4 regions of the Solibacillus daqui genome follow, and region 4 is predicted to be linked to each of the others. Evidence: riboswitches for the same ligand, from Rfam matches in the RefSeq annotation. Region 4 holds a riboswitch; each other region holds the start of a gene.

Region 1 (6,032 bases), 720 kb from region 4:
AAACAAGATAGTTATAAACTGCATAGGCAAATTCTTCTCGAGTAATTTCTTTGTTTGAAGCAAATATTTGATCCGTTACACCTGGAATTAAATTGTTTTCAATTGCCCATTCAATCCCATTCGTATTTGTATTTCCAGCTAATCGATTTAATACAGTTGCAGCTTGAGTTTTTGTGAATGGTTTGTTAGGTGCGAATGTCGTTTCGTTAACCCCAGTTAATAATCCGGCTTGTGTTACTTCGATAATTTCATTTTTTGCAATATGATTTTCAATGTCGTTGAATTTTAGATTTTTATCTTTTGCCAGGATATCTAACACTGTTACAGTTCCGCTAACCTCATGCCCAACTAATAATTGAGGTTTTTCACTCGTCACAAATGCTAATCCCTCTGGAGAAACGTCACCTTTTATAGCTTCGCTAAAGTCACGCGTATTCATATAGTCGACAAATTTAACCTTTGTTGGATCTGTAATGTTGTACATCATAATCCCACCGATACGCTCTAAACCAATGAATGCGAATACTTCGTCACCGATTTTACCAACTTTAACATCTTCAGGCTCAGGCCCTTTTTTACCGCTACGGTTATCAATCTTTACTTCATCATTCGTCGTATTGAAGTATTTAGGGTAAAGCTCGGCCGTTATTTTTTCAAAATCACTTCCGCTATCAAATACGATTTCCATTGTATCGGCATCAATGATTGAGAAAGAGCGTCCACCAAAAATATAGTCTTTTCCATCATCAAAGCCGTCATATTGCGTCGTATCATAATATACGATTTCGTTGCCATCTACTTCTTTTTCGTTTTCATTTAAATGGAATGAAGGTGTGTCTTCTTCTCCCCATTCACGACTGTCTCCCTCATTCGCAGTGACAATATAATTTTTACCGTTCGCGCTATACGTTGAAATCCCATCTGGCATATAAATGCCAAAGACATTCTCATTCTGAAGTTTTACGTCCTTATTTTTAAGTAGATCCAATTCATTTCCTTTTTCTTGATGGTCTTTAAATCCTAACCCATTTACTGAAATTACTTCGTTTGTTGTTAAGTCTATTTTTGCGATGGCATTGTTTTCTTGGAGTGAAACGTAAGCATATTTGCTATCTTCACTTACGACTACATATTCAGGCTCTAAATCTTCAGATGGTTTGGCATCTTTCTTTATAATTACTTGGTCTTTTACTAACTCGGCACGTTTTTCAGCACGATCAAATGCTTCAAATGTAATATTTTTAGTTGTCAAACCCGTAAAACCATTTGATACATCAATTACAGATACGGTACCTTGTGGGTCTTCAATTCCTTTTCCATAACCGTTACGAGGTTCCCCTTCGTTAGCAGTTAATACTTTTTTTCCATCTGGTGAGAATGTAATGTTATCAGGTTGTACCCCTATTTTTACGATACTTAATAGCTCTCCTTCACCAGTTAAAAATACGGCATAACCATCTTTTGTATAATCATCGGATTGGACTGCAGCAACTACAACGTTTTCATTAGGGGAAATGGCAATACTCGGTAGCCCCCCGTAAACGAAATCAGGATCGATAGTTTTAATTAATTCAGCAATGTCTACAGAAAAATCGGGTACTAAGTTCATTGCATTTGCTGAAGAATAATTCAGAGAGATTTTTTCTACTAATTTTGTATCACCGTTAATTAAATACATCGAATGATTGTGTTTGTTATAGGCAATAATTTCAGTCGTCCCACCATCAGGATTTTGAACGCCTGAATCATAATGAGCATCGACTGATAATTGATAATTTTGTACAGCTGCTTCCGTTGTTAAGCTCGGTGCCGCAATCAATGTTCCAGCCAACGCTAAAGCGAACATTGTTTTTGATGTAAAGTATTTACTCATTTTCCTACCGCCTTTTCTAGTTTTGTCTAGTTTAAGGTTGGATAGTTAATAGAATGTTAATTGTTTTCAAATTTTTGTAAAAACTAAAGTATGATTCAAAAAATGACTCATTTTACATTTTTAGAAAATTCTGTTTTATCTTCGTGTTTACTGGCATAGCCTTTTAAGCACTTAAACGTATCACATGGCTTTATCGCAGACATGCGATAGCTCACCAAAGTTATACAGAAGCTTATTAGAAAAACCAACCACATTTAATGACTAAAATCCATTTTTAAGGAGTAGGTTTGCTTCAAGTTCGAATAAAAGTAATCTTACTATTAATCGGATTTCGCTCGATTTGTTATTATATTTCGATTACAATAGAAAAAATTGAACTATACTAAGGGAGCGGAAAAATGACAATTCAATTTATTAACTATCCAAAATGTACAACCTGTAAAAAAGCACAAAAATGGTTAGATGAAAACGGTATTGCCTATGAAAATATTCACATCGTTGAACAAACGCCTTCTAAAGAACAGTTAAAGGCATATTATGAAGCAAGTGGTCTTCCCTTAAAGAAATTTTTTAACACATCAGGCATGAAGTACCGTGAGTTAGAGTTGAAAGACAAATTACCAACAATGTCTGAAGACGAGCAATTAGCACTATTAGCATCAGATGGCATGTTAATTAAACGTCCACTCGTAACAGATGGAAAAAAATTAACATTAGGATTTAAGGAGTCTGACTTCTTGGAAACTTGGAAATAACCGTTGAATATCATTGAATTTCCGAACGAAATATGGCAAAATGAACTTGAATATACTACATATTACTTGGAGGTTTTCTCATGAGCACACCAAAAGAATTAAGTTATACAAAAGAGCACGAGTGGATTAAAGTTGAAGGAAACAAAGCAACAATCGGTATTACAGACTTCGCACAATCTGAATTAGGCGACATCGTATTCGTTGAGCTACCAGAAGTAGGAGACGAAATTGCTAAAGATCAACCATTCGGTAGTGTGGAATCAGTAAAAACAGTTTCTGAACTTTACGCACCAGTGTCAGGTACAGTTGTTGCAGTAAATGAAGAATTATCAGATAACCCAGAATTCGTTAACGAATCTCCATACGGTACAGCTTGGATGATTACAGTTGAGCTTTCTAATGAAGCTGAAGTTGAAGAATTAATGGATGCAGATGCATACGCTGAATTAATCGAGCAATAATATTTAACGTCGAAACCTAGTATGTTTAGGTTTTGGCGTTTTTTGGTTATTAAACTATGGGAGGTGCTTTCATGGGAAAATGTATCATAGTAGAAGGACGTGCAGATAAGTTGAGAATCGAGCCAATTTTAGCAGAGAATGTGACAATTCTTTGTACGAATGGCACAATCAGTGAAGTCGATTTAATTGATTTATTAGAAGCTTACGAGCAAGATGATATTGTGACATTTTTTGACGCAGATAAAAATGGAGAAAAATTACGAAAGCTCATGAATCGGGTGTATCCAGAAGCGCAACAATTTATTATTCCGCAACAGTATAATGAAGTTGAAAAAACACCAACCGTTATATTACGCGATTTATTACAACAGGCAAAATTTTTAGTAAGATAGGAATGACATTACGATGGAACAATGGACAAGAAGCCAATGGGAGCAAAGTGTACAACAACATGAAAAAAGTGCACTTTTTATCTATACCCCTATGTGTGGGACATGTGATGTGGCCAAAAGAATTTTAAATGTAATTGAGGAATTACTACCAGATTTACCGATTGGAATGGCAAATATCAATTATTTAGAGAACCTCGCACAAGATCTGAAAATTGAAAGTGTTCCTTGCTTACTTGTTTCTAATAATGGACAATTACAGGAAAAAATTTATGCTTTTCAATCCGTACCATTTTTGTATGAAATATTAAAAAAGTAATTGACGAACAATTATTAGCATGATAAAGTAACATTCATACAAAACAAACTTAATAGCGTTACTCTTATAAAGAGAGGTGGAGGGAAGTGCCCTATGAAGCCCGGCAACCAGCAATTATTGCAAAGGTGCCAAGTCACACAAAGATTATCTTTGAAAGATGAGAGAACGGTTCAACGTATAAATTTGCGAAACCTTTCTACTTGTCGTGGTAGAAAGGTTTTTTGTTTGTTCTAAGAGGCGAATAAGTAAAAAAGCGATTATTGAACATAACGAACAGGTTATTTCAAGTTAAAGGAGTTCAAGCGATGATTGATATACAAAACATAACGAAAGTTTATAAAACAAAAAACGGCGATCTAACCGCCGTCAATGATGTAAACTTGTCGATTAATAAAGGTGAAATTTTCGGAATTATTGGATATAGTGGGGCCGGTAAAAGTACGATGATTCGCTTATTAAACGGTTTAGAAAAGCCAACAACTGGCTCGGTTATTGTCAATGGACAAGATATTGCGAAAGCGTCAGGTAATGAGTTACGTTCAGCTCGCCAAAAGATCAGCATGATTTTCCAACACTTTAATTTACTTTGGTCACGTACGGTTGAGGAAAACATTGCGTTCCCACTTGAAATTGCAGGTGTACCGAATGCCAAGCGTGCACAGCGCGTAGAGGAATTAATCGAACTAGTTGGTTTAAAGGGGCGCGGTAAAGCGTATCCGTCACAATTATCGGGTGGTCAAAAGCAGCGTGTCGGCATTGCCCGCGCATTAGCAAACAATCCAGAAGTATTACTTTGTGATGAAGCAACTTCTGCACTAGACCCAGAAACAACGGATTCGATTTTACAATTACTGCTAGACATTAACAAACAAATCGGGCTAACAATTGTTCTGATTACGCACGAAATGCACGTTATCCGTAAAATTTGTAACCGTGTCGCAGTTATGGAAGCTGGTAAAGTTGTAGAACAAGGGGATGTATTACAAGTGTTCCAACTTCCTCAAGCACCGATTACGAAAAACTTCGTATCGAAGGCTGCTGGTGAAACGCAAGAAACACAAGCATCGCTAGAGCAAATTTTAACGAACTATCCATCAGGAAAAATTGTGAAATTGACATTTGCTGGAGCTACAACAGAGCAACCGGTCATCTCCCAAATTATTAAGCAATTCGATGTTGTCATTAATATTGTGCATGGCAAAATTTCAACGACAACGGGCGGTTCACTTGGTACATTGTTTGTCCACATTGATGGCGACAAGCAGCAAATACAAAAGGCACTCCAATTTTTAAAACAGCATGAAATACAAATGGAGGTGATTGAGCATGATTAATCAATTATTTCCAAATGTGAATTGGGACAAAATGCTCGAAGCCACATACGAAACATTGTATATGACAACAGTCGCAACGGCAGTGACATTCGTATTGGGTATTTTAATCGGGATTGTTTTATTTTTAACAAGCGACAATCAACTATGGGCTAATAAAATCGTCCACTTTTTAACGGGATCTATCGTTAATATTTTCCGTTCGATACCGTTTATCGTGCTAATCATTTTATTAATTCCTTTCACGAAGTTTTTACTTGGAACAATTCGTGGTGCTAATGCAGCATTACCGGCTTTAATTATTGGGGCCGCACCGTTTTATGCGCGCATGGTATTAATTGCGCTACGTGAAATTGATAAAGGTGTTATCGAAGCGGCTCGTTCAATGGGTGCGAAAACGTCAACAATCATTTGGAAAGTATTAATTCCAGAAAGCTTACCGGCGCTTATTTCTGGGATTACAGTAACAGCGGTAGCACTTGTAGGGTATACAGCGATGGCTGGTATTATCGGTGCAGGTGGTCTTGGAAACTTAGCCTTCCTTGATGGTTTCTCTCGTAATCGTACAGACGTTACATTTATGGCGACCATTATTATTTTAATCATTGTATTTATTATTCAAATTATTGGTGATAGCATTACAACAAAAATTGATAAACGATAGTTAGTGGCAATTACGCCGTAATTATATAGCCAATACTTATCGAACAAGCATCTCTTAACTTGATGACTCAAGTTAAGCCCCCGGCGGATGTCACAGATTTTTAGAGGAATTTTTCGAGCAAACTCGAAAAAATCTGGACGCATCTACGCCGAGGCGTAAATGATTAAGAGGTGCCTCTGTATAGTGAATATCCAGAATATAAAAAATGTTCGAAAAGTTTAGGTGAGAAAAATATAGAAT
Region 2 (6,032 bases), 1.7 Mb from region 4:
GGCATCGCATTAACAATTAAGGGGCAAATTCTAGGCGTTGGCTCTTGGGACGTGCTTCACATTGGCTTACAGAAGAACTTAGGCTTAACCGTAGGAACATGGTCGATTATTATAGGCCTAACCATTTTAGCGATTGATGCAATTTTTACTAAACGTTTACCGAAAATCGGAACATATTTAGATATGTTTTTAGCAGGGATTTTTGTCGATATCTTTTTATACACACTACCCGATCTACATAATCTATTTGAACAAACATTAGCATTTGTCATTGGCATTGTTCTTTTAGGCTTTGGTTGTGGGATGTATATGGTTGCAAATTTAGGGATTGGCCCACGTGACACATTGATGTTATTGCTTGTCCGTCGCTTCGGTTGGACTGTTAACCGTGCGCGAACAACGATGGAAGTTACAGTTGCAGTTATTGGTTTTTTATTAGGTGGTCCTGTTGGTGTAGGTACCGTCTTTATGGCATTTGGTTTAGGGCCAGTTGTTCAATGGGCATTACGATTAAATGAAAAACTATTTTTCCGTGCTTCTGGTATGGAAAGTGCTGTTTTATAATGAGTTAAGGGATTGATTATAGTTAACTTGATGTGTAAATGATTCCTTAAAATTAGCGCTAATATATATTTAATTGGCTAGCTTGAATGCGGTGTATCACTAAATTCATGCTAGCCTTTTTCTTTTTCCTTAATGATTACCATCATCTCCATAATTAACTAGAAAATTCAAAAAATACTTTTCGTTTCAATCAAAAAGGTGCATAGTTAAATTGGAGGTGTATTCATATGATACATATCGAAAACATAGAACTTTACCGTAATGAAAAGCGTATTTTACATCAATTGAATTGGCATGTCGAAAAAAATCAGCATTGGGCAATTTTAGGCTTAAATGGCTCTGGCAAAACGACTTTATTAAAGGTCATTAATGGCTACATATGGCCAAACGAAGGAAAAGTTCAAGTGTTAGGCGAAACCTACGGGGAGACATATATCCCAAAGCTACGTCGTCGAATTGGTTGGGTCAGCAATGCAATGATTGATAATTTAAACTGGCAGGATAATGCCATTGAAATTGTTTTAAGCGGCAAATTTGGTGCATTACGCTTATTTGAGGAAGTTAGTGAAGCGGAAATTGAAGAAGCAGTGCGGATTATGAAGCATTTTAACTGTGATCACTTGGCGAATAAAACATTCGAATATTTATCACAAGGCGAACGTCAACGGGTTCAGATTTCACGCGCAATTATTTCCGATCCTGAAATCCTAATTTTAGATGAACCTTGTGGTGGCTTAGATATCATTGAACGAGAAAATCTACTACAAACTATCGAACAAATCGCACGTCGTGACAACTGCCCAACACTCATCTATGTAACACATCATGTAGAAGAAATATTGCCATGCTTTAATCATGTTTTATTGATGAAAGATGGAAAAGACGTCGCTGCTGGTATGCGTGAGCAAATTTTAATCGAACCAGTTTTAAGCGAGTTTTTCGGTCGTGAAATAAGCTTACAAATCGAACGAGACCGCGCTTGGGTTGCGGTAAAATAAGCGAATAATTAAAATCGCACTCAAACGAATTGAATGAGTATGTACCCATCTTGCGTACATTTCAATTCGTCTGAGCTGCGAATTAGATATATCACTTACGCCTCGGTGTAAGTGCGTCCAGATTTTTTTGAGCTTGCTCGAAAAATCCCTCAAAAAATCAGTGACATCTGCCAGAGGCTTTGGGCCAACACGATGTTGGCCACTTAGGCTTTGCCGCACGATGCGGCGCACTTAGCATAAGTTCATCTATTCAGCCAAAGTTTGAACCCGCTTAATAAAGGATGAATGCTGAAGCAAGTTAAATGTGAAACTCAATTTGCTCATCTACAAAATGCCAATCATACGGTGTTTCTTGGTAAACGTAGTAATTTAACCAATTGTAAAATAATAAATGCGAGTGTGCACGCCAAACATTTTTAGGTGCTTGTTGTGGGTCATTATTTGGGAAGTAATTAACCGGAACTTCCGTATTTTCTGGATCCTTTGCAATATCGCGGAAAAATTCGTCAGATAGCGTCGTTGCATCATATTCAAGATGCCCTGTAATCATAATATGTTTATTATTTTTCGATTGCGCAATAAATACCCCAGCATCATCTGAATAGCTAAGTAAGCGTAAATCAGGATGCGCTCTTACTTCATCAATAGACACAGTCGTATGTCGTGAATGCGGTGCTACATATTCATCACTAAAACCTCGCACTAAATCAACTGTTAAATCGGTTATAACATGCGAATAAACGCCCGAACATTTTTTCGGAAGTTCAAACTTACCAATGCCAAAGTGATGGTATAACGCTGCTTGTGCGCCCCAACAGATGTACATAATCGATGTTGCATTTTTCTCTGCCCAATCCATTACCTTCGTAATCTCTTGCCAATAGCCAACTTCTTCAAATTCCATCTTTTCAACCGGCGCACCTGTGATGATTAAACCATCATAGCGACGGTGCTTAATTTCATCAAATGTTTGATAAAATGTATCCAAATGCGATTTTGACACATTTTTCGATTCATAGGTAGCCGTATTTAAAAATGTAACATCCACTTGAAGTGGCGTATTCCCTAGTAAACGTAATAACTGTAGCTCCGTTTTCTCTTTTTCAGGCATTAAGTTAAACACCAAAATATTTAATGGTCGGATTTGTTGTGTTTTCGCACGGTCCTCTTCCATCACGAAAATTTTCTCTTGTCTTAAAAGCTCGCCAGCAGGCAAACTTTTCGGAATATTAATTGGCATCTCTTGTTCCCCCTAATTTTCTTCATTTTATATAAATCAAAAAGCCCCTCATTTCCAGCGTAAACAGAAATGAGAGGCTATTAAACCGAACTTATCTGCCAAGGGAAGTCCCTTGCTGGAATTAGCACCTTTCTAACGCCATGTTAGAGGTTGCTGAAGCGTCAACGGGCCAAATCCCTCAACTTCTCTTGATAAGACTATGAAATTGACATAAGTGTACCATGTTAAGATAAATTATGCAATAATTCTAATAATATTTATATTGCCTCGCTAAACATACACATTTACGAACATTTCATTAATATTTGATTGGGAGTAAATACAATTTATTAATTATTCCACTTCTTATTAAATCTATGTAAATTTCATTATAACTCATACTTCAGAAAAAAAGAAGCGCAGTGTACTCACTAATAAAATCGCTACAAAATTTCTCTCACATAGCCTTAATCTTGAATATCTTCAATGCAGTTCTTATCAATTTATCTATGCTAACTTCGTGCTTCTTTCGCCTGCCATCGGTCAATGTACCAACAAAGATCGTTTCTATATTAATCACACTAAAAACGTCCGCCAAAACGTTCAGTATTTATCTTCTTCCGATCATCCGTCTCCAACTGTAACAATGCAGTATAATCTCGAATGTTTGTAAACGCGTCAGGGGTACTAAAAAGGAACGACAAGAACTGAATAGATTGCTTGATGGTGATACTGTTATCAATACTGATTTATCACGACTATCAAGAAGTACGTGAAAGGTAACAAAATCAAATGAAACCTAATATTAACAATAAAGTTATTTAAACAAACACAGATTAATTGTATAATAATTCCATACTTTGAAAACAGGAGGTTATTATGAAGAAATTAGTTTTAATTATTACAATGTTATCTTTATTTATGGTGTCATCATTAAGTGTTGATGCACACTCAGGTCGTACCGATAGTAATGGAGGTCATAACTGCTCTGCAAAGTCACAGGCAAAAGGCCTTTGCTCAGGTTATCATTATCATAATGGAGGTAGTGAGGCATCAACTTCTACCAATACAAATTACAAAAAACCAACATATAAAAGTACACCAAAACAAGTGCTTACAACTGTAGATGTATATATCAATAATACAAAGCAATATTACAATCCAAGTGCTTATTTGAAGAACGGAACAACTTTAGTTCCTATGAAACCTATTTTTGAATCACTAGGTGCAACTCTTAATTACGACAATGTAACAAAAACTGTGACTGCACACAAAGACGGTAAAAAAATTGTCATCGGAATTGGGAATAAAAAAGCTTATGTTGAATCGAACGGCGTTACAACTACAATTAATTTAAATCAAGCAGCTGAAATTTATAAAGGGACAACTATGGTGCCTTTACGTTTTGTAAGTGAAGTACTAGGTGCAAATATTACTTTTGATGATGGTGTATATATTTCAACAAAATAATTAAGATGATTTACACGTGGCAGCATTCTTTTTTTGATGCTGCTTTTGTAATTTAATTTATTTTATTAAAGCATATCTATAACAGCCATTATGCTGTTATGTTGATGTACCTCATCTCACTTTCTTCCTAAACCACGTTCTCTTAAAACGCCCGCTAGCTACGCTATCCCTTTCTCTTACTGTAATTGTTTTACATCGTCAACTTTATTAACGCTCCTGGATCGACTTTAATCTAGTCATAACAAAAGGACATGCATATATGGAAATTTATCATAAACACAAGTCCTATTCTTATTAAACTAAAGCACCCCGTTAGTTGAAGATCATTAAGAACATAATGAAGATTAATAATCAAATCAATAAGAGAAGATGAAACTTATAATAACCAGTAATTACTCTCCTAAACCTTCTAAATGTATTAGGTCACTTTGTAAATCAGATGTTTCCCACCCTTGTTGGATAATATCACTTTTATTACGGGCGAAATATTTATATTCCACTAGTGGTTCAGTATCAAATATTACGCCTATATAATATGGATTCAGGTGTTTATAGCCGTCCACACGATGAGGCACTGTACTATATTCCCACGTTTCCCCAGGGTACTGTTCTTCCAAATGTATCTGTATATAACCTACTTTTTTTTCAATTTGCATATCAATCCAATATGGACGTACAAAATAAAAAATACCAAAAGACAACATAAGTAAAATAGCCAATCCTTGAATAATTTTTCTCCATTTTCCTTTCAAAATAAGAGAAACTAATAGAATAACAAGTAAAATCCCACCGACTATGCTCAATTCAATTAGTTCAGCTGGATGCAATGAATACCCCCCCTTTTTTTGAAACAGTTAGAGTTTGTTCTTCAACTAACCTGCTCCGATAGCTCAATAAGAAAAAAGAGCTGCCTAAGCAACTCAACGTTCTTCAAGTAAAGCTCCACGTTAGTGAAAATAATTATATTTTCACTGTACAAATTTTATAGATGATATGACCATTAACTTCAGTTATTCCTGTACAATCACCCATTTGCAAATTGCTATAAATCGGCCAACGAGGAAAATCTTCTTTCGTTCATTTATTTTGACTCAAAGCTCTAGGGGCTTATTCACCTACCATACCGTCATTATCACGATCTTGCATATATTTGTACAACCAGTGTTTATTGGTTATTGGCATATTGAAACCAGCTGCTTTTGCTTCTGCAATTGTCACGATACCATTTCCATTTGTATCAACACTAGAAAGCTCACCTTCATTTGTTGAAGATCTTGCTGATTTGGACTCGGACTCATTATTTCCGGTTAGTCCAAGAGATTCATTTACTTCATCTGGATTCACATTTTCAAAAGAATCCGTAATGACATTACCGTTTATTGTATAGGTATACTGATAACTTGAAGGAATCTGCGTTTCCGTATTAGGATATGTGATAATTGCTTCGAAATTAGTAGCTCCACCAGCTTTACGAATAGCGTCTTCCATATATGCTTGATCACCATGTCGGTTAAGCGTACTATCTTGTGGCGTAATATTATAAGCGTTTGATACCCCACCAAGAGAATCTGCAATAATATGTCCCTCATCTAAATCTGCTCTCTCGACACCAGGTACTTTTGCTTCATCAGCGTAGTATCTGCCAGATGATGTTACGGGTTCGGTACGATCATCTTGTAGAACAATTTCGTCAGCAATGACACGAACCAATTGCCCTGCCTCATTCGTGAATGCATAATAATTTCGGTCCCCAAAGCCAATGTCAACGACGATGTTAGGTT
Region 3 (6,032 bases), 1.4 Mb from region 4:
AGAAAGACGCTCTGCAGCAACATTAGTAGACATCATATCTTGATAAATCAGTTTATATGGTGAATCGAACAGAAGGAATTTCTCAAATGTATTCTTTTGTACGCACTTACATTTTTAAAACGAACCTTGATTAATTATAGGATAAAGATTTCCGCTTTTTGCAAAAGAAACTCTGCCTGTTTCTTCAGATACTACGAGTACAAGAGCATCGCTTTGTTCCGACAATCCTAGTGCAGCACGATGTCGTGTACCTAGTTTTTTCTCTCCTGTGTATCGATCTGATAGTGGAAGGACATTAGCCGCGGAAACAATATGATTTTGACTTACAACTACAGCACCATCATGAAGTGGATTTCCAGGAAAAAAAATTGATTCTAATAACGAATGAGTTAATTCTGCTCCAATTGGAATACCTGGCTTCAACAAAGATTTAAGGGAGTCTTCTCTTTGAATTACTATTAACCCTCCATGTCTCCTTTTTGACATATTTTGCACACAAATAGATATTTCTGGGTATTTATCCGTAAATGGGGATAAGTAACAGTTTAAATAAAAAGTAGCAGCTTTCATCTCAATAGACAAAAATTCATCTTTTATTTTCTCAAAATCTCCAAGAAGACAATAGTTTCCGTCCCCCATCATATCTACATTATTTTGTAATGCATTTATGACTTTGCGAATATCCTCTTTTAACGATTGCTCCATTGGTGAAAAATCACAACCTACATTCTCCACGAAGATACACCACCCTTTTTACTTCACTCAATTAATTTAAATTATCATAAATCGATGTGAATAAAGTTTGTCCACCACCAATTTATTTATTCAATTTATGTGTTAAGTTGGCCAAGTTAGTGAATAACAAAAAAAATTAGCCGGCAAAGAGCTAATATATTTTTGAAGAGGCAACATATCATTTTTCTGTAGAAAAAAATTGCGATCATCTTTTAAACGAAGGTGCTTAGTGATTGTTGAAGTACTGTCTAATATTCTCTGGAATAATTAAATCAAATCATACTTCTTTAATGCCAATGCAATACCATCCTCACTAGAATCTTTCGTAACAAAGTTAGCGATTGATTTTAATGTTTCATTTGCGTTTCCCATCGCAATACCTAAGTCTACAAGTTCTAGCATATCAACATCATTTTCTCCATCCCCAAAAGCAATAGCCTCTTCCTTCGTCAATCCAAAATAATTGAGCACTTTTTTAATTGCCACGGACTTAGAAACCTCGTCTACGAGTACATTTACAATATAGGAATGCCAGCGTTTATAGTGGATTTTTGGAAAATGGGATTTGTACTTTTCAATTTCTGTATCATCAGCAAACAAACAGAGCAAATATGTCTCGTTAAGATCTACTGCCTTATAAATAGGTGGAAATTCCTCTAACCGCAATGTTTCATACAGTGCCTTCATTACTTTAGGATGTTGTACCTCATTCATATGTAATTTTTCAGAATAATAAGTAAGTGCATTTTGTTCTTGAAATGCAAACTTGGTAAATTTATTAACCGTTTCACTAGGTAAAACTGTTTTATGAATGCATGTCCCTCGATGTGTTACGTAAGCTCCATTAGCCGTAATAAATGTGTCTACTCCTAGTTCAGCTATTTCACCACACATTGATAATGGTCTACCTGTTGCTGCTACCACTTTCATCCCACTTGTTGTTAGCTGCCTTATCGCCATTTTTGTGCTTTCTGGAATAGTCCCATCTTTATAATTTGTAATGGTTCCATCTACATCAAAGAATATTATCTTGTACTTCACATTAACCCTCCAATAGCAATAATTCACTTACTATTCTATTTTAATTTAATATTTCATCGTATATCATTATCTTCTCCACTAAAAAACTTGTGGCGCAACTCGAACTCACAAAACTGCTAACAGTTCGCTCGATTAATTCTTATACTATCTTCCTCTCAAATTATTGATTAATCACTTTCACATAGCAAACACATTCATGTTTGCGCTTTACATGTTGAAACAGCTCTAGACTCTTCCCTGTGTAATGCGCAAAAGCTGTGACAGGGTATAATTGATCAACGGATGCGTTCATCAAATTTTTCATTTCATTTCCTTCTAAATACACGTGATAATAGGATGATGTTTTTTCAAAGTCATTTTTTTCATACCAATTTTGCACACATGGATCGTCTCTTGTCCATGCTTCGAAATACTCTATATGTAACTTCATTGCTTGTTGTTGCACTGCATGTAGTAGCGCTTCTCCAATCCCTTGACGCTGAAAATCAGGGTGTACCGCAATATGCCAAATCATCCCTCCAATTGAATCTTGCTGCGTGCATACTGTCTTTGGCGTGGCTTCATACTCTACATCAATTAGCCCAACGATTTGCCCGTCGATTTCGGCGACTAGCTCAATTGCTGCATTTTTGTATGTTTCTTTCAGTTGGAGCACATTGTCAAAATAAGCCGTATTTAAGAATGATAGTATACGGCAACGAAGCCACCCTTGTTCGTCTTTTTCTGTATAGTTACGAATTATCATAAGTTCTCCTTTCAATTCTGTGTATTTTCAAACCATTTTTCTATAAGTAACTTTTTTTAATGAGCCCCATTCTTTTTCTAAAGCATCAGTTGCTAGTAGCTTCCACGGATTAAAGATGGTTTGTCCATGCTTGTTAAAAAATAGGTTATCGCCAATATAATAAGCGGCATGCTGAATCGTTCCTATGTCATCAAGCCAAGCCAAAACATCACCTGTAATCAGTTCCTCACTATCCACTATTTCATATTGACTTAACGCTAATTTTTCTAAAAACGTTTTTTGATGTACCCATTCATGGATTATCCATTGCTGTTTGCCATTAGAAATTGCATATAAGACGGCAGCTAAGCAATTTGCTCCTTGCTGATGACTAAATACATTTGTAAAAGGCTTTAAATGCTGTGGCAAGGATGCAGGAGCTTGTTCACATTCCCCATTATCCCACCACTGTGAAACCATTGTTTTTAAAATTTGTTCTTTCGTTTTCCAACTCAAAGTGTCCCACATTGCCCGCTGAAAAACGACTTGATTATTATGTATATAATCTTTAGGAATTTCTTCTAAATTATCTATAAAGGATACGGGCACCACTAATCCGCGCTCACATTGCACTTGTGCTTGTAAAAGCATTTGTTTCTGTTCAGTCGGGATTTGCTCAATCCACTGACAATTTGCTACGATTACATAATTTACATACTTGATATTCCAGTATTCATAGCTATTTGTAAAATCAATTTGACTGTATGTGCTATGTGTATAAAACTCTTCAATCGGCATAACAAGTACTTGTGAAAAATCGATTTGTTTATGATAAAGTTCACCGCTAATAAAAAATAGATCTCTTCTTGGTACATAATTTTCAATCCATGCCGTTAAATTTTCGGCACTTGGTATTATTTTCATTTACCTATCCCCCTTGGAAGTATAATCCAAATAATAAACGATATTTCTGAATAAAACAATTATTGAGAAATAACTAACAAATTGACTTATAGTAATTTTTCGTATATTCTAAAGCTTATTTATTAAAAATGAATAGTTTCTTATCATGAGAGATGGAGGGACGGGCCCTTTGAAGTCTCGGCAGCGGAATAATTTCTATGCCAAATCCTGCAAGAATTTTTTCTTGATAGATAAGATGAGTATATGATTTCATACCTCTTCTTGTTTACTTAAGAAGGGGCTTTTTATATGTATTCGATATGATTTGAACTATATTGGAGGTAGCAATGCAAAAAGGAAATCCATGGGCGTTAATCCCTTTTGTTGTGTTTTTAATTTTATTTATCGGTTCAGGCATTGTGCTTGATGACTTTTATGCCTTCCCCGTTATTGTTGCCATCACAATTTCTAGTGTTGTTGCAATTTTAATGAATCGAAAAGAAACGTTATCGAAAAAAATTGATGTTTTTAATCAGGGTGCAGGTAATCCGAACGTTATGCTAATGGTATTAATTTTCTTACTAGCTGGTGCGTTTTCTGAAACGGCAAAAGGTATGGGTGCGATTGAAGCGACAGTGAACTTTGCTTTATCAGTTTTACCACAAAACTTACTAGTCGTCGGCTTATTTATTATCGCGTGCTTTATATCACTTGCGATGGGTACCTCTGTTGGAACAATTGTGGCTCTAGCTCCGATCGGTTTAGGTATTGGTGAGCAGACAGATATTTCTATACCACTTTTAATGGCTACAGTTATTGGTGGTGCAATGTTTGGGGATAACTTATCGTTCATTTCCGATACGACGATCGCCTCAGTTCGTTCGCAAGGTGCGGAAATGAAGGACAAATTTAAGGTGAACTTTTTCATCGTTTTACCTGCAGCGATTATTACATGTGTTATTTTAGCAATATTTACATTAAATGCATCGGCGGAAGTGGAATATACGACCTTTGAATTGTATAAAATAGTGCCATATATCTTCGTCATTTTATTTGCATTAATTGGTTTTAATGTATTCACAGTGTTAGCTAGTGGAATTATTTTAGCTGGAATAATTGGTCTAATCGATGGGAGCTATTCCATTATGTCATTCGTACAAGCGATTGGAACTGGTATGAGTGCCATGTTTGAAATGGCATTTTTAGCAATATTAATTGGTGGGATGGTTGAAGTCATTCGACATAACGGTGGGATTGATTTTATCGTCCATATTGTGACACGAAAAATCAAATCGAAAAAAGAAGCTCAATTTGCGATAGCGGGTCTTGTAAGTTTAACAGACCTTTCAACAGCGAATAATACGATTGCTATTATGATTGCTGGCCCATTAGCAAAAAATATTGCGGAGCAGTATCAGATTGAACCGCGCAAATCTGCAAGTATTATCGATATTTTCTCTTGTGTCGTTCAGGGCATTATCCCATACGGCGCACAGTTTTTAGTTGCCGCTAGTGTTGCAGGCATTTCCCCTATTTTAATTATGCAATACTCGTATTACTCTATTTTAGTTGGAGTATGTGGCGTGATTGCGATTTTAATTGGATATCCGAAGACAAAAAAGCAGATTTAATGTAAAGTCCGTAAACGAGTGAAAACTTGTTTGTGGATTTTTTTTTCGAAATCTCCAAAAAATTTAATAATTCCCACTGCCCATTATATCTACAATTTTTTTTAATGCCTTTATGATTTTGCAAATATCCTCTTTTAACGATTCCACTACAAATTTAATTGTTCAATTTATGTGTTAAGTAGGGCAAATTAGAGAATAAGTAAAAGGAAGCATATTTTTAATATACTATTTTTATGAGGAGTGTCATATCTAATGCCTTACGTAAGTGTCATTAATGAGGGTACATTTGAGGTGGAAATAGGGAAAAAATTAGTATTAGCACTGGAAGATAACGGTGTTAATATTCTTCACCTATGTGGTGGGAATGCTCGTTGCACTACTTGCCGAGTAGAAATTTTGGCGGGTGATTACTTAGATGTATCCCAAAAAGAAAAGAAAGCCTTTGCGAATAAAGCCGTTGACGAGTTCTTATATGATGATTGTTTGCGATTGTCTTGTCAAATAACAGTAAGTAAAGATATTACAATTCGCCCAATAATGACTGTAGAAAACACTGGCAAAGATGCTGGTCCAAGGCCTGCAGACTAATTAATGTTTTTTCAAATTTTACTTACACACGTGTTGATTATCTATTTTGGTTATTCAACACGTGTATCTTTTCATTTAAATTGTTTGTGTCAATAGCTTTAACTGCTTTTTTAACTCATTAATCGAAAGTGGCTGTTCAACAACTTGTTGGTTAGCCCAAAAGTGGTCGTCATGATATCGTGGAACAATGTGCACATGAAAATGAGTGCCCTCATCCATGATTTTACCGTTATTTTGAATGACACTAACCCCATCTACATGAAATTCTTTTTCTAGTAATGCAATCAGTTGTTTTTGAATTACCAGTAATTCAACTAATAGCTCCTCACTTAATTCTAAAATCGTTTCGAAATGTGCTTTTGAAATAATTAGCAAATGACCTATTTGAATCGGATCAATATCAAAAACCA
Region 4 (6,032 bases):
ACCGCGGTTGTTACATCAAAGTTTGCTTCTTCTAGAAGTGCTACAAGCTGTGCGCTTGCAAACACTTCTTCGTTTCCGATTTCCGGATTCGCGTGAATGGCCTTACTTGTAGAAATATATTTTTCGCTATTTTTTTGTACTGATTTTGCAATAATTGTTTCGTTATCAACTGTAACTGTCATGGAAATGCCCCCTTCTTATTTCGATTGCACCTTTAAGTCTTCGAAGGTTGTTTGTAGCTCTTCGTCTGTTAAGATTGTCATTAATGAACCGCCATTTGAATCCTCTTTAATAGCCTTTTCAATTTCTTCTGTATGGTATAGTTCGATAATTCTTTGGTACACTTCATTGTCTTTGTCTTCTGCACGTGCAGCGATAATGTTGACATACGGATAGATGCTTTCATCCTCAGCTAATTCGCGGTAGATAGGGTCTTCTCCAGGATTTAAGCCCGCTTGACCTGCAATGCCGTTGTTAATAATTGCGGCTACCACATCAGGTAATACTTGAGGTGTTTGCTGTGCTGTCATTGGGATAATGTCTAAATTTAATTTATTTGCTGTAATTTTAGTGGGATCACCGAATAATCCAAAGTCCTCAGCTAATTCAATGAAGCCTGCTGATTCAAGTAAGCGTAATGCACGTGCTTGGTTTGATGGATCATCTGGAATGGCAATTTTGTCGCCTTTTTTGATTTCGTTAATGTCTGTAATTTTTTCAGAATATAAACCAAGCGGCGCAAATACTGTAGAGCCAAGCGGAATTAATTCATTGCCACTTTCGTTAACATAGCTTGCAAGGAATGAAATATGTTGGAATGCATTTAAATCAACTTCACCTTGTGCTAATGCGTTGTTTGGTAATGTGTAATCAGCGAACTCTACAAGCTCGATTTCGATACCTTCTTTTTCTAATTTCTCTTCTAAAATGGGCCATTGTGCACCATCCGCACCGTTTACCCCGATTTTTACTACCTCGTTGTCGTCACCACAAGCTGCTAATGCAAAGGCTGATAAAGCTGTAACAGCTGTTAATAAGATTTTTTTCATAAGTTTTGAACTCCTATCGTCTTAAGATTTTTTTTGCTAAAGTATTGCCAAGCCATTGAGCGAGTTGAACTAAAATAATTAATATGACAACTGTGACGATCATGACGCTACCATCAAATCGTTGATAGCCATAAGTTATGGCGATATGACCTAAACCACCGCCGCCAACTGTACCTGCAATAGCTGAGAAATCGATTAAACTAATTGTGACAAATGTTAACCCTAAAATTAGAGGTCCTAAAGCTTCTGGTATTAATACCGTAAAGATAATTTGCAGCGGGCTAGCACCCATTGCTTTAGCAGCTTCAATTACGCCTGGATCAATGCTAATTAAATTTGTTTCTACAATACGGGCAATTCCAAATGCTGCTGCAATGGTCATTGGGAAAACCGCTGCGCTTGTACCAATTGTTGTGCCCATAACAATACGTGTAAGTGGGGAAATGGCTACTAAGAAAATTAAAAATGGAATTGGTCGCACAATATTAATTAATAGGTTGAGTAAGTTAAACGTTAGCTTACTTTCTAAAATATTGTTTTCTCGTGTTACGAATAGAAGTATTCCTATAGATATACCAAGAATTGAGCCGAAACCAAGCGTCAAAATTACCATATAAAGCGTTTCACCTGTTGCCTCAATAATTCTCGGCCAAAATGTACTCCAATCAACTTTCATGTAACTGTACCTCCTCTATTTCAACTTGCTGTGAAAGTTCGTCGATTACTTTCTTTACTTGAACATCATTTCCTTGGAACGAAATGAGTAGGTTACCGAATAATTTATTTTGTAACTCGCGTACCGAACCATAAATAATGTTGAATGGTACTTGATGTTTTTGCGTAATTTCGGATAGTAGAGGATTATGCGTGAGCGATCCTTTAAACAATACTCGGTATAAATGCTGTCCTCCTGATTTTTGCCACTCTTTTAAAATTTGCTCAGAAGGAATGTCCTGATGCACCGACTGAATAAAGCGCTGCGTTGTTGGATGTTGCGGTTGCGTAAAGACATCGTAAACATCGCCTTGCTCAATAACTCGTCCTTGCTCCATTACGGCTACTCGATTACAAATGGATTGAATGACATTCATTTCATGCGTAATTAATAAAACCGTAATGCCGAATTCTTCATTTACTCTTTTTAATAGCTTTAAAATATCAGCAGTTGTCTCTGGGTCAAGTGCTGAGGTTGCTTCATCACAGATTAGAATATCTGGATTTGTTGCAAGCGCACGAGCAATGCCAACACGCTGCTTTTGCCCACCGGATAGTTGTTCAGGATAGTCACGTGCTTTTTCAGATAAGCCAACAAACTTTAAAAGCTCTGCTGTGCGACGGTCGATTTCTGCTTTTTGTGTGCCCGCTAATTTCAGCGGATAGCCGATATTACCGGCAACCGTTCTTGACGTCATTAAGTTGAAATTTTGAAAGATCATCCCAATGCGACGACGTAATTGGCGTAAGTCTTTTTGAGATAGTGTTGCTAAATCGGTTCCTTGAATTTTTACGGAGCCAGTTGAAGGCGCTTCAAGTAAATTCACCAGGCGTAACAATGTACTTTTACCAGCTCCACTAAAACCGATAATCCCAAAAATATCACCTTGGTCAATGGTTAAATTGACATCGCGTACAGCATGAACTTCTCGATCTTTCGTTTTAAATACTTTTGATATATTTGAAAATTCAATCATTTCAAAACCCACCTTTACTATAAAATGCTCGATACGAAACCTTCTTGAGACAATAAAAAAACTTTCGCATCTAGAAAATAAGATACGAAAGTTGAATAGTTACCATTACTTTTGCTCTTATCTTCCAAGTGTATACTTGCAGGATTTGGCACAACGCTATGTATAGCTGCTGCCGAGACTTCAAAGGGCCTGTCCCTCCATCTCTCTTGATAAGAAAATATGTAGTTGTCATTTGCTATGAATCTTATAATAAATCCAAGTAAAACACTTGTCAATATATAAAATAAAAATTTCCGTTTTTCTGAAAAATACTAATAGCATACAACTCATGAATATGGTTAAAAATTTACTTATCGCTAGTGGGAAACTGGGTATATATAATAAAATAAATTAAAATAAAGAAAATGAGTAGGAGGCGTTAAGGTGAATAGTTGGCTATTAGCATCGGTAATCCTATTAATACTAGCTGTTGTTATTCTAATCGTGTGCATTATTGCAGTCATAATGCCAATAAAAAAAACAATGACGATTTTGCATGCACATTCGGAAGGTATTCAAAAGCAAATGAACGGCATTCAAACGCAAACAACGCTTTTGGCGACAACTGCGGAAAAAATGAAATATGATATTGAATACAAAATAGAGACTGTGCAAGGAGTTATACAATCCTTGAAAAATACAGGCGATGTGTTAAATGAAATTAGTGATTCATCACAGGCGTTAACTTCTAAAGTGATGCAAAAAGCGGCGGATGATCCAGTACGTCAAGCACAAGTTGAACAGTGGACAAATACTGCAATGGGTTATTTAAAACGTAATGGATAGGAAAAGCATACAGGATGAAGCGGTTAGTACCGAACATCCTGTATGCTGTTGTTGTTTATATGAGGCTTTCAATTGCATTTTCGATGTCTAACATGGAAGTATCCGGTTCAAAGCGATGAAAAGCCCGATGCTTAGAGTTTAGAATTCTTTCATCGGGCTTTAAATATATTATTTTAATACATCTCGATATTCTGGATTTTTATCGAATTGAGCCTTGGCAAATGGGCAGAGCGGCACAATCTTTTGATTATTGGCACGGACATGCTCGACAAAGGTTTTTACCATCTCTTGTCCAACACCGCGACCACGTGCTGCATCAGCTACAGCGGTGTGATCAATAATATAAAATTCATTATTGGATTTGACGAATGTCATTTCACCAAGCTCTTGACCATCTTCTGTTGTAACAACGCGTGCTTCTTCAATTAATGTTTGCAAAATTATTCCCCTTTTCGAATGTATTGTAAGGCACCAGATGGGCACCGGTCAATTAGAGCTGCGACTACATCTGTTGAAGCGGCATCAGCAATAATCCATGGCTTCCGTTTTGTGTCAAAAACATCATGATTGCCTTTTACGCAAATTCCTGAATGCTCACAGATGCCTGTTGAGAAAAATACGTCAATCTTTTCACCTGTGTATTTCCGATAGCCGTCATTTAGTAGTTGTTGTTCGTTCATGTTTATCATCCCCCCTATCTTTTTAGTATACACATTTTAACTTCATTAAGGGACAGTAAGACGTCCACTTCAACTGACAAGTGTCAGGATTAAGCTAAGTGTGCAATGAGAACTCCCCACCGAGCAAAGTTTCATTTTATACATACACCTAAAATATGAAGCTTTAAAAATCGTTTTGAACCGCTTTTCTTCTGTACTACAACAGTAGTTGCTCGCTTGTGGAATTTTTCTCTAATTTGCGTTTTATTCGTTGAAAATTCATGTGTCACAAAGTGTTCAAAGAAAGCGGTTTATTTTTGAACACATTGTGAAAAGCTAAATATATTACTTTCTTTTTCTAAAAATCGGAGTAGAATGAGAGTCAAGTAAGGTGTTATACAACAAGTTGCAAATGTCATTAGAGAATGAACAATTTTATTATATAGCTTTATAAAAAAGGAGAAATGAAACATGTGGGTAGTAACAGTATTTAACAATCAAAATGATATTCGTATGTTCGAATACACAACAAAAAATGAAGCAGCTTTACAATTAGCAAAATATACAAACGCCGTTTTATCATACACAAACTAATTTTTACTTGCTTTTGCGTGGGGTCAATCCCCCGGCGGCTGTCATAGGTTTTAAGCGACATTTTTTTGTAGGCTTGAAAAAAATCTCGACGTTATTACGTAAAGACGTAATTGATAAAAAGGAGCGAAAAAACATGTGGGTAGTAACAATTTTCAATAATCCAAACGATATTCGTATGTTCGAGTACACAACAAAAAATGAGGCTGCTAAAATGTTATCGAAGTACTCAAATGCTGTTTTATCATTTACAAACTAATCGGTATAAAAAAAAGCCAAAGTCGGGGAAATCGACTTTGGCTTTTTTAGGTTAGCTAGAGAAGGATAACTTTTCCGATGAACCCACATAAGAAAAATCATCATTAGTGGAGCATTTAAAAGCGGCAAATAGTGAGGAACTGTTTTCAATACATCAAGATGTTTCGGAATCCGTGCAACACCTTGATGTATTGCTCGATAAATTAGTGGATCAAACAGGTGAATTAGAAATATTATTTTAGCTTTTCTCAATTATTGAACAAAAATACACTTAAGCGAGAATCAAATAAAATAGCGTGAGAGTGAAAACCTCGTGTAGTAATAATGCGCTTTAAGCGGTGCTTCTGCGGTGGCCAGAAGGGAAGAACGAATGCTAAAACCGTCACATCCTATGACAAATCATTCACGAATAGCTTCGTGCTAGCCTCCATCCTCGGCGAAAAAGGAGTGTCCCAGAAATACTTCTAGGACACTCCTTTTTCTCATGTTTGGAAAAATGAACTTTGTCATGTAAAAATATTATTTTAGACAAAAATACAATGGATATATAGAAAAACAAAACGGATTTGTTAGAAAATAAATACATTAAGTAGTGATTTTGTGTTCTTTTGACATAAATCGGTTAAATCTAGATGGATAGCAAGAATGGTAATAATTGAAGAAGTGATTTTTAATTTCTAGAGCGAATAGGTTGACTAAATTTGGTTAATATAAGATAATCTAAACGGTAATAATAATTATTTTATAATAATTATAATGTTAATCATTTATATACATTTAAGGAGGAAATACACATGGCTTTAATCGGTAAAGAAATCGCACAATTCGCTGCAAAAGCGTTCCAAAAAGGTGAATTCATCGACGTAACTTCAGAAAACTTCAAAGGACAATGGTCAGTAGTTTGCTTCTACCCAGCAGACTTCACATTCGTTTGCCCAACGGAATTAGGTGACTTACAA

Evidence for each region. A riboswitch is a leader RNA that binds a small molecule or an ion and turns the genes downstream of it on or off. The one in region 4 is predicted to bind S-adenosylmethionine.
Region 1: another riboswitch for S-adenosylmethionine. It lies ahead of O7776_RS15460 (methionine ABC transporter ATP-binding protein); the one in region 4 lies ahead of O7776_RS18865 (methionine ABC transporter ATP-binding protein).
Region 2: another riboswitch for S-adenosylmethionine. It lies ahead of metA (homoserine O-acetyltransferase MetA); the one in region 4 lies ahead of O7776_RS18865 (methionine ABC transporter ATP-binding protein).
Region 3: another riboswitch for S-adenosylmethionine. It lies ahead of O7776_RS11855 (Na+/H+ antiporter NhaC family protein); the one in region 4 lies ahead of O7776_RS18865 (methionine ABC transporter ATP-binding protein).

Annotation. Positions count from the first base shown of each region.
Region 1 covers NZ_CP114887.1:3,128,467-3,134,498, reverse strand. The annotation lists gene O7776_RS15485 (choice-of-anchor I family protein) at 1-1,873, opposite strand, end outside; gene O7776_RS15480 (arsenate reductase family protein) at 2,272-2,628, shown strand; gene gcvH (glycine cleavage system protein GcvH) at 2,709-3,089, shown strand; gene O7776_RS15470 (toprim domain-containing protein) at 3,161-3,481, shown strand; gene O7776_RS15465 (thioredoxin family protein) at 3,495-3,797, shown strand; SAM riboswitch class I at 3,859-3,961, shown strand; gene O7776_RS15460 (methionine ABC transporter ATP-binding protein) at 4,103-5,131, shown strand; gene O7776_RS15455 (methionine ABC transporter permease) at 5,124-5,792, shown strand.
Region 2 covers NZ_CP114887.1:2,145,337-2,151,368, forward strand. The annotation lists gene O7776_RS10350 (YczE/YyaS/YitT family protein) at 1-564, shown strand, start outside; gene O7776_RS10355 (ABC transporter ATP-binding protein) at 792-1,562, shown strand; gene metA (homoserine O-acetyltransferase MetA) at 1,861-2,802, opposite strand; SAM riboswitch class I at 2,891-3,000, opposite strand; partial or broken gene O7776_RS20350 (recombinase family protein) at 3,453-3,554, shown strand; gene O7776_RS10365 (copper amine oxidase N-terminal domain-containing protein) at 3,661-4,251, shown strand; gene O7776_RS10370 (hypothetical protein) at 4,644-5,078, opposite strand; gene O7776_RS10375 (DNA/RNA non-specific endonuclease) at 5,359-6,032, opposite strand, start outside.
Region 3 covers NZ_CP114887.1:2,438,468-2,444,499, forward strand. The annotation lists gene cdaS (sporulation-specific diadenylate cyclase CdaS) at 115-705, opposite strand; gene O7776_RS11840 (Cof-type HAD-IIB family hydrolase) at 1,003-1,776, opposite strand; gene O7776_RS11845 (GNAT family N-acetyltransferase) at 1,937-2,521, opposite strand; gene O7776_RS11850 (hypothetical protein) at 2,549-3,424, opposite strand; SAM riboswitch class I at 3,562-3,661, shown strand; gene O7776_RS11855 (Na+/H+ antiporter NhaC family protein) at 3,751-5,034, shown strand; gene O7776_RS11860 (2Fe-2S iron-sulfur cluster-binding protein) at 5,287-5,622, shown strand; gene O7776_RS11865 (HIT family protein) at 5,698-6,032, opposite strand, start outside.
Region 4 covers NZ_CP114887.1:3,851,405-3,857,436, reverse strand. The annotation lists gene O7776_RS18880 (M20 family metallopeptidase) at 1-182, opposite strand, end outside; gene O7776_RS18875 (MetQ/NlpA family ABC transporter substrate-binding protein) at 198-1,049, opposite strand; gene O7776_RS18870 (methionine ABC transporter permease) at 1,063-1,725, opposite strand; gene O7776_RS18865 (methionine ABC transporter ATP-binding protein) at 1,715-2,740, opposite strand; SAM riboswitch class I at 2,855-2,956, opposite strand; gene O7776_RS18860 (DUF948 domain-containing protein) at 3,164-3,565, shown strand; gene O7776_RS18855 (GNAT family N-acetyltransferase) at 3,734-4,003, opposite strand; gene O7776_RS18850 ((4Fe-4S)-binding protein) at 4,006-4,245, opposite strand; gene O7776_RS18845 (hypothetical protein) at 4,696-4,818, shown strand; gene O7776_RS18840 (hypothetical protein) at 4,952-5,074, shown strand; gene ahpC (alkyl hydroperoxide reductase subunit C) at 5,868-6,032, shown strand, end outside.